3 regions of the Pantoea sp. S-LA4 genome follow, and region 2 is predicted to be linked to each of the others. Evidence: predicted binding sites of a transcription regulator. Region 2 holds the regulator's gene; each other region holds the start of a gene.
What was found. Region 2 encodes LexA, which represses DNA repair genes until DNA is damaged. Its sites were predicted from a motif close to TNCTGTATGTACATACAGNA; they were not measured.

Region 1 (3,118 bases), 970 kb from region 2:
CGAATCCCGGCGCAGTGAAACAGCAGGTGCGCCTGACCTTCGCGCAGTTCGCGGGTGATCCATTTCGACACAGGTGCGCCGGAGGCTTTCTCCATTGCCGCCAGTCGCCATAGCTTACTGACCGATTCAAACCAGCCGAATTGACGGTTCAGCTGCAGCAGATTACGGTGCAGCCGCACCACATCAACCTTGCCGGTCTGCTCGCTCAGGGCGTTAATCAGGCCTTCGCTCAGGCCCCGCAGCGCATCGCTGAGTTTGAACAGCCGGGCGCACAGGTCCAGCAGCTCCTGCGGCAACGCACCCAGTACAAAGCGGTATTCGCCCGGCTGATTGTGCGGCGGCAACAGCGGATTGAGCGCCTGGCTGATGATGGTCAGCAGCTCACGCAGCTCCTCGCAGTGCGCTTTCAGCCGCTCCGGATTGGCCAGCGGCGGCGGCGATTTTGGCCGCATCTGAGTCATGATGCTCTCTACCAGCTTGATGAACAGATCCAGCTGCAGGCTGCTCCAGCCTGGGGTGATATCGGCGCTCATCTCCAGCGCGTCCCGCGCCACTTCCGGCAGATGATGGCCTTCATCCAGCACCAGCATCAGATTCTTCGCCGGCGGCAGCACCGATTCGTTTTCCATCGCCGCCATCACCAGCGCATGATTGGCTACCACCACATCGACCTGCTCGATTTCACGCCGCGCCACAAAAAACGGGCATTCGCGATACCAGCGGCAGTGAGCGCCGAGGCAGCTGGCTTTGTCGGTGGAGAGCCGCTGCCACAGGCTGTCGCTGACGTTCTCCTCGCTGTGATCGCGCAGGCCGTCCCACTGATAGCGGTCCAGCGCTTTCTGCAACCGGCCGCACTGCGTCTGCTCCTCTTTGGTGCTGCTGATGGCGTCATCATCCAGGTAGAGCAGCAGATCGCCCTGCTGATCGTCGTCAGCCGCCAGCGCCGCCAGATTGCGCGGACAGACATAGCGGCCGCGACCAAAGGCGGCGGTAAAAGTGAGATCGGGAATGATTTTTTTCAGCAGCGGCAGATCTTTGGTGAAGATTTGATCCTGCAGTGCGACGTTGGCGGTGCTGATCACCAGCCGTTTTTCCTGAGCGCGGCTGGCTGCAATACCGGGGATCAGATAAGAGAGGGTTTTTCCCACGCCGGTTGGCGCTTCCACCGCCAGATGGCGCGCATCATCGCCCGCCAGACATTTTGCCACTTCGGCAATCATCTGCCGCTGGGCGGCGCGCGGAATGAAATCGGGCACCTGCTGCTGCAGCGCTTTATACCACTGCGCTATCTGGCTTTTTACTGCTGCTGTCAGGGCCATTTTGTTTGTTACCACACCATAAAAATTGCCTGTATTTTTACACAGTATGCTGACGACGTCAGCTTTCAGGCAGATTTTTTCGTCTGCGGTTCCAAATCCCGTCTCTTATTGTATTCGGTGCCGGATCAGCTCAGCACTTTAAACATGTAGGTCGTCGCATCCAGCTCGCCGGTGGTGGATTCGGCATAAAAGGGTATCGAGCCGGCGACCTGCCAGTCGAGCGAACGGTAGAGATCGCTGGCGACATCGCCGCTGCGCGTATCCAGCACCAGCAGCGTTTTCCCCATCTGCCGCGCCCGCTGTTCCGCCTGCTGCATCAGCTGACGGGCAATCCCCTGGCGGCGCGCCCGCGGGTGGACCAGCAGTTTGCTGATCTCCGCCCGATGACGGCCGTTGGGCATTGCGCTGTTGTTAATCATCACCGTCGCCACGATCGCGCCGTGCTGACACGCCACCCACAGTTCGTCATTGCCGCTTGCCAGGCTGTAGATCCGATTCTGCCAGAAACGCAGGATCGCCTGCTGATCGGCAGCATCAATAAATCCGACGCTGGCCCCCTGCGCGACGCAGCCCTGCAGCACGTCACAAAGTTCGGATAAGCGCTGCTGCGCCTGTGTCGCGCTGAGCATCTGATAGTCGATCATGGTTTTGCCACCACCAGTAAATAGCGCGCGCCCTCGGTCAGGTGCGCTTCAAAGGCCGATTTGCCAGTCAGGTGAAAGCGTAAACAGTCGCCCGGACGTAAGGTCCACTGCTGGTTTGCCATGCTGACGGTCAGGCCGCCTTCACGTAGCCAGATGTGCTGCTCCATACTCTGTATCGGCGGGGCGTCATAATCGATACGCGCACCGGGCCGTAATTTGCCCTCCACCAATTCGCATCTAAAATGAGTAACAGGCGGTGACACATTTCGCCGGTGGAATCCACTGGCTTCATCACTCCATACCGGCTGCTGCTCATACGGGATCAGCAGCTTCGCATCCTCCTCCACTTCACTCAGCAGGCGCGACATCGTTAATCCGTAGGCTACACACAGGCGATTAAGCAATGCGGCAGTGGGGCTGGTCTCGCTTCGCTCAATGCGTGATAATGAGGCACGGCTGATCCCGGTAGCGATTGCAAGCTCATCCAGCGACCAGCCACGTTGCAGACGTAATTCCGCGAGTCGCGCTGCCAGGCGTTGTTCGGTGTTCAGGTCCGACATAGTACCTTCTCATAATTGGGAATAATTTCTCTTATATGAGATATAGCTGAGAAAAGGCGCAGCGGTCAAGTTGTACATTCAAAAATGTATTGTACAACTTAGTTTGCTTCGTTATGGTAATTCCACTCAGATCAGTATAAAGAGGAATTTATGACCCTATACAGTATCGGTGACGTCGCCGAGCGCTGTGGCATAAACCCAGTGACATTGCGCGCCTGGCAAAGACGTTATGGCTTACTGAAGCCGCAACGGACCGAAGGTGGGCATCGTCAGTTTGATGAAGAAGATGTTCAGCGTATTGAAGAGATCATGCGCTGGATCGAGAGCGGCGTGCCAGTCGGCAAAGTTAAAGCGCTGCTGGAAGGGGGTGATGTCGATGCGCATGATGGCTGGACCACCCTGCAGGATGAACTCATCAGTGTGTTACGCCATGTCAGACCCGCCAAACTGCGTAACAAAATTGCGGCTATCGGTCGCGAACATCCGATCGATGCGCTGATTGACCACGTTTTTATGCCGGTGCGTCAGAAGCTCAGTCTTGATCAAAACACCGCCCGTACCATGTGCAGCCTGCTGGATGGCTTGCTGATCGATT
Region 2 (3,118 bases):
AGCTGACGCACTTTTTCGCCGCCGTTAACGTTGATGCCCTGATAGAGACGGCTCCAGAGCCAGCCCATCACGCGATCCGTCACGCGGATCGCTTCATAGGAGAAGTTCGCCGCAATCTCTTCCATCATCTCAACCGCATTCTGCTGCGCTTTTTCATGGGAGATTTTTTTGCTGCGGGCTTCATCTTCGACGGCTTTTTCAATCGCTTTGGACTGCAACAGGCGATTAAACAGATCCTGACGTGCCGGTAAACGCGGGCCAACCGCCGCCAGACGCTGACGGGCAAAGTGAATGCGCGCCACCCGGGCCAGTTTCTGGGCGATCGATTTGTCGGTGCCGTGCTCGGTCGCCATGCGGCGCAGCGAAACGGTCGGCGAGAAACGGACAAAACTGTCGCGTCCGTGCCAGATCACCGCAAAGAACTTTTGCACGCCGTTCAGTACCCGCAGGTGCGGTGCATCTTCGCCCTGAACCTCACGGCCTGGCGCACGACCAAACATCACCGTCACCGGCAGCATCTGGATATCCAGTTTGGGGTTATTGCGATGCAGGTCGAGATAATCGTGAAAAATCTTCACCGATTCGACGCTGGGCACAAAATAGGGGAAGACGCGCGGGCCATCGTGGATAAAAACGTGGCGCGGCAGCAGTGAACCATCAATCTCCAGCGGAGAGAGCGGGTCGGGCAGATGATGCCGCAGGCACTGCGCACGTAAAGTCAGTAAGTCGGCCTTCGAATCGTAAGGCAGAACGTACATAATGGGCCGGGTCGGGTCCAGACCATGTTCAGAAACGGGATCGGCCGGAATGGCCTTACTCTTTACCAAAAACGACAGTGGTAAATTCAGTAATTTGTAATAAAGTTTACGCCAACCTGACATAGACAACATGAAGCCTCTTGTTAGCAAAGCGCCGCAAGCATACCAGAAAGCGCAGCGAAGATCTGTGGTGGTGCCAATTGCACGCAGCCCAGACATTGACGTCAATCCGATGAAAGGGTTCCACCAATATGGCAAATAATGCCACCGGTCTTGTAAGAATTGTGAAAGCCGCAGGTTACTCATGGCAGGGCCTGCGTGCCGCCTGGCAGCATGAAGCGGCTTTTCGGCAGGAAGCGCTGGCCGCGCTGGTCGCCATTATTGTGGCCTGCTGGCTGGATGTCGATATCGTCTCGCGCATCCTGATGATCGGCGCTGTGGTGCTGGTAGTCATCGTTGAAATCCTCAATAGCGCCATCGAGGCGGTTGTGGATCGTATCGGTCAGGAGCGCCATCCGTTAGCCGGTCGGGCAAAAGATATGGGCTCGGCAGCGGTGCTGATCAGTATCTTACTGGCACTGTTTGTCTGGATCGCGCTGCTCTGGACACATTTGCGATAACCCTTCCACAACGCGCCATCTGGCGCGTTTTTGCCTGAGAATCGGTTTCCATTTCGCCAATACCTGTATATACTCACAGCGACTGTATAAACAACCAGGGGGCGGGATGAAAGCATTAACCAGCAGGCAGCAGCAGGTCTATGACCTGATTCGCGACCATATTACTCAAACGGGCATGCCGCCTACGCGTGCAGAAATTGCCGCGCAGCTGGGTTTCCGCTCGCCGAATGCGGCAGAAGAGCATCTTAAAGCGCTGGCACGTAAAGGGGTGATTGAGATTGTCTCTGGCGCCTCGCGCGGTATCCGTCTGTTAATGGAAGAAGAGGCCTCTGAAGGTCTGCCGTTAATTGGCCGGGTCGCTGCCGGTGAGCCGATCATGGCGCAGGAACATATCGAAACTCATTACAAAGTCGATCCGGGCCTGTTCAAACCCTCTGCCGACTTCCTGCTGCGCGTCAGCGGAATGTCGATGAAAGATATCGGGATTATGGATGGCGACCTGCTCGCGGTGCATAAAACCCAGGATGTCCGTAACGGCCAGGTTGTCGTGGCCCGCATTGATGATGAAGTGACGGTGAAACGCTGGAAAAAGCAGGGCGCTATCGTGCATCTCCTGCCGGAAAACAGCGACTTTGATCCGATCGTCGTCGATACGCGCGCGCAGTCACTGACCGTTGAAGGTCTGGCGGTGGGTGTGGTTCGCAACGGCGAGTGGCTCTGAGCCTGATATAACCGCGCATTCGTAGCGTCTGATGCTATTCTGTCGGCCCTAATTTTGTCGCTGCAGCTCCCCTCTCTGCAGCGCTGAGCACGGAACTGCGAATGCGTTTTTTAACGGCTACCGACAAAAAACTCTGGCGGCTCGCGCTGCCGATGATCCTTTCTAACATCACCGTACCCTTACTGGGTGTGGTCGATACCGCTGTCATTGGTCATCTCGACAGCCCGGTCTATCTTGGCGGGGTGGCGGTCGGGACGACAGTCACCAGTTTCCTCTTCATGCTGTTGCTGTTCCTGCGAATGAGTACCACTGGCCTGACGGCGCAGGCATTCGGCGCGGGCGATAAAACGGCACTGGCACGCGCGCTGACCCAGCCTTTAATCATTGCGCTGCTGGCTGGCGTGCTGTTCATCTGTCTGCGTACCCCCATCACCCGCCTGGCGACCTCTCTGATTGGCGGCGATCCCAAGGTTCTGCAACAGGCGACGCTGTTTATTCAGATCCGCTGGCTGAGTGCGCCTGCCACGCTGGCAAACCTGGTGATCCTTGGCTGGCTGCTCGGTGTGCAGTATGCGCGGGCACCGGTCATCCTGCTGGTGGTCGGTAATCTGGTCAATATTGTGCTCGATCTGTGGCTGGTGATGGGGCTGCACTGGGGCGTGGCGGGAGCGGCAACCGCGACCGCACTGGCAGAGTACATCACGCTGGCCGTCGGTGCGGTAATGGTCTGGCGGGTGTTGAAACTGCGCGGCATCACTACGGCAATACTGAAGCAGAGCTGGCGCGGTGATATTCAGCGCCTGCTGCGGCTTAATCGCGACATCATGCTGCGTTCGTTACTGCTGCAGCTCTGTTTTGCCTCACTGACCGTACTGGGCGCGCGCATCGGTCCGCAGGTGGTGGCAGTCAACGCGGTGCTGTTGATGTTTATCACCTTTACCGCCTACGCGCTTGACGGTTTCGCCTATGCGGTGGAAGCCTTTGCCGGCGAAGCACACGGCGCAAAAGATGGCAGCAAA
Region 3 (3,118 bases), 1.4 Mb from region 2:
CTCTGCCTAAGATGCCCGAACAGTCCCTGTTCCGGGGCATGCTTAACCTGATCTGCAGAGAGGCCTGAGATGGACGTTCGTCAAAGCATTCACAGTGATCACGCCAGACAGCTGGACACTGACGCGCTGCGTCGCCAGTTTCTGATTGAGAAGATTTTTACTGCCGATAACTACACCCTGACCTACAGCCATATCGATCGCATCATTATCGGTGGCGTGATGCCGGTGAATAACCCGGTCACCATTGGCGATGAGATGGGCAAACAGCTGGGGGTCAGCTATTTCCTTGAGCGCCGCGAACTGGGCATGATCAACATTGGCGGGCCAGGCCTGGTGGAAGTGGATGGCAAGCGCTGGGAAATCGGCCATGAAGAGGCGCTCTATGTCGGCAAAGGCGCGCGTAATTTAGTATTCAGCAGCCTGAACCCGGCGCAGCCAGCGAAGTTCTACTACAACAGCGCCCCGGCACACGCGACCTTCCCGGATAAAAAAATCACCTTACAGGAAGCGGCTACCGCCACGCTCGGCGATCCCGCCACCTCTAACCGCCGCACCATCAATAAATTTATCGTGCCGGATGTCCTTCCCACCTGTCAGCTCACTATGGGCTTAACCAAACTGGAGGAAGGCAGCCTGTGGAACACCATGCCGTGTCACACCCATGAACGCCGCATGGAGGTTTATTTCTATTTCGACATGAGCGAGGAGAGCGCGGTATTCCACATGATGGGCGAGCCGCAGCAAACCCGTCATCTGCTGGTGCATAACGAGCAGGCGGTGATCTCGCCCAGCTGGTCAATCCATGCGGGTGTTGGTACGCAGCGCTACACCTTTATCTGGGGCATGGTGGGCGAAAATCAGGTCTTTGATGACATGGACCACGTCAAAATCAGCGAACTGCGCTGAGCAGAGGAGAAATATCATGGTACTGAATGCGTTTAGCCTGGAAGGTAAAGTGGCGCTGGTGACCGGCTGTAACACCGGTTTAGGACAAGGTATGGCGCTGGGCCTGGCGCAGGCGGGATGCGACATTGTCGGCGTTAACCGCGACGGTCCGGACGAGACCCAAAGCAAAGTAGAAGCGCTGGGCCGCCGTTTCTGGCCGATACAGGCGGATCTGATGAAAACGGAGGTGGTCGGCTCAGTGGTTGAGCAGGCGCTGGCCGCAGCCGGTAAAATCGACATTCTGGTGAATAACGCCGGGATTATCCGACGCGAGGATGCACTCAATTTCAGCGAACAGGACTGGGATGATGTGATGAATCTCAACAGCAAAAGTCTGTTCTTTCTGTCACAGCAGGTTGCCCGGCAGTTTATTGCCCAGGGTAACGGCGGCAAGATCATTAACATCGCGTCGATGCTCTCCTTCCAGGGCGGGATTCGCGTTCCGTCTTACACCGCGTCAAAAAGTGCCGTGATGGGGCTGACCCGTCTGATGGCCAACGAGTGGGCGAAGCATGGCATTAACGTTAACGCCATTGCGCCCGGCTACATGGCGACCAATAACACCGAACAGTTACGCAGCGACGAGGCACGCAGCGAAGAGATACTTGGCCGTATTCCGGCAGGTCGCTGGGGCGTGCCGGATGACATGATGGGGCCGGTGGTGTTCCTCGCGTCCGCCGCGTCTGACTATGTTAATGGCTATACGCTGGCGGTAGATGGCGGCTGGCTGGCACGCTGATCAATCTGGCGGGCAATGCGCGATGCTTGTCCGCCTTTAATGCGTAATTATTAACGCTTCGTTACAGCGTCACATGTTCTCATTCACTGGATAAATCCCTATACTGGATGCATCGACAGTTTTCTTTGCAGCCAGGTTCCATCATGACGGCCGAGGGCCATATCATTTTCGCCATTGCGAGCGCCATATTTGCCAAACGTGCTGAACTTACGCCAGTGCTGGCGCAGGCAGACTGGTGGCATCTCGTTCCATCAGCCTTGCTGACCTGCCTGTTACCCGACATCGATCACCCGAAGTCGGTGCTGGGACAGCGGCTGCGCTGGCTCTCTCATCCGATTGCGCGCGCCTTTGGTCATCGCGGCTTTACCCACAGTTTGCTGGCGGTCGCCGCCGGGCTGTGGCTGTTCCAGATCAATCTGCCCAAAGAGTCCCCGATTCCGGCCGATGTGTTACAGGGGCTGACGCTGGGTTATCTCAGTCATATTGTCGCCGATATGCTGACGCCGGCGGGCGTCCCATTATTGTGGCCCTGCCGCTGGCGCTTCCGTCTCCCTATTCTGAAAAGTCAGAAAGGTAACCAGCTTGAGCGAGCGCTATGCCTCGGACTGGTCGGCTATGCGCTGTGGTTCCCGGTGGGTATGCCTTCGTTTGGTGCAAACGGCTGGCCGGCTCAGCTGTTCGATACCCTGCAAAACGGTGTTGGCCGGCTCATTTCCAGCCAGACTGCGCATTAAACCAACAAATTCAGGCAATAAGTTATAAAGCATTCCATTTGGATATAAGGTCTGCACCCTCTCCTGCTGCTAACATTCCCGCAGTCTTAATTCGTGATTAACATTATGCGGTTTTCCCGACGCGGAAAGCCGCATTACTCTGGAGTTTCAGTATGGACCTTCCCTTAACGCTTAACCTCGTCGCCTTTGTGGTGCTGCTGGTGTTGCTCTCGCGCTTTAGCCGCAACAACTGGAGCCTGTCAAAGAAAGTGCTGACCGGTCTGGTGATCGGCGTGCTGTTTGGCCTGGTGCTGCAGCTGATTTACGGTGAAAACAGCGCGGTGGTTAAAACTTCCATCAGCTGGTTTAACATCGTCGGTAATGGCTATGTTCAGCTGCTGCAGATGGTGGTGATGCCGCTGGTGTTTGTTTCAATTCTGAGTGCGGTTGCCCGGCTGCATAACGCCTCCTCGCTGGGTAAAATCAGCGTACTGACCATCGGCGTGCTGCTGTTCACCACCGCTATCTCCGCGCTGGTCGGCGTATTTGTCACCGGCCTGTTTGGTCTGAGCGCTGAAGGTCTGGTGCAGGGCGTGCAGGAAACGGCGCGTCTGAGCGCCATTCAGAGCAACTACGTCGGTAAGGTCGCTGACCTGAGCGTGCCGCAGCTGGTGCTCTCCTTTATTCCGAAAAATCCGTTTGCCGATCTCACCGGCGCTAA

Region 1: dinG (ATP-dependent DNA helicase DinG) is a predicted target of LexA. The motif match lies at 1,347-1,366, and genes of this name have one in related genera.
Region 3: ACX3P5_RS07610 (metal-dependent hydrolase) is a predicted target of LexA. The motif match lies at 1,786-1,805, and genes of this name have one in related genera.

Annotation. Positions count from the first base shown of each region.
Region 1 is NZ_JBTLRC010000002.1:1,004,964-1,008,081, reverse strand. Features, by position in the region: gene dinG (ATP-dependent DNA helicase DinG) at 1-1,319, opposite strand, end outside; gene ACX3P5_RS05595 (GNAT family N-acetyltransferase) at 1,445-1,963, opposite strand; gene ACX3P5_RS05590 (XRE family transcriptional regulator) at 1,960-2,523, opposite strand; gene ACX3P5_RS05585 (MerR family transcriptional regulator) at 2,674-3,118, shown strand, end outside.
Region 2 is NZ_JBTLRC010000002.1:37,976-41,093, forward strand. Features, by position in the region: gene plsB (glycerol-3-phosphate 1-O-acyltransferase PlsB) at 1-881, opposite strand, end outside; gene ACX3P5_RS01075 (diacylglycerol kinase) at 1,010-1,378, shown strand; gene lexA (transcriptional repressor LexA) at 1,485-2,099, shown strand; gene dinF (MATE family efflux transporter DinF) at 2,201-3,118, shown strand, end outside.
Region 3 is NZ_JBTLRC010000002.1:1,449,827-1,452,944, reverse strand. Features, by position in the region: gene kduI (5-dehydro-4-deoxy-D-glucuronate isomerase) at 70-906, shown strand; gene kduD (2-dehydro-3-deoxy-D-gluconate 5-dehydrogenase KduD) at 923-1,684, shown strand; gene ACX3P5_RS07610 (metal-dependent hydrolase) at 1,828-2,418, shown strand; gene ACX3P5_RS07605 (L-cystine transporter) at 2,571-3,118, shown strand, end outside.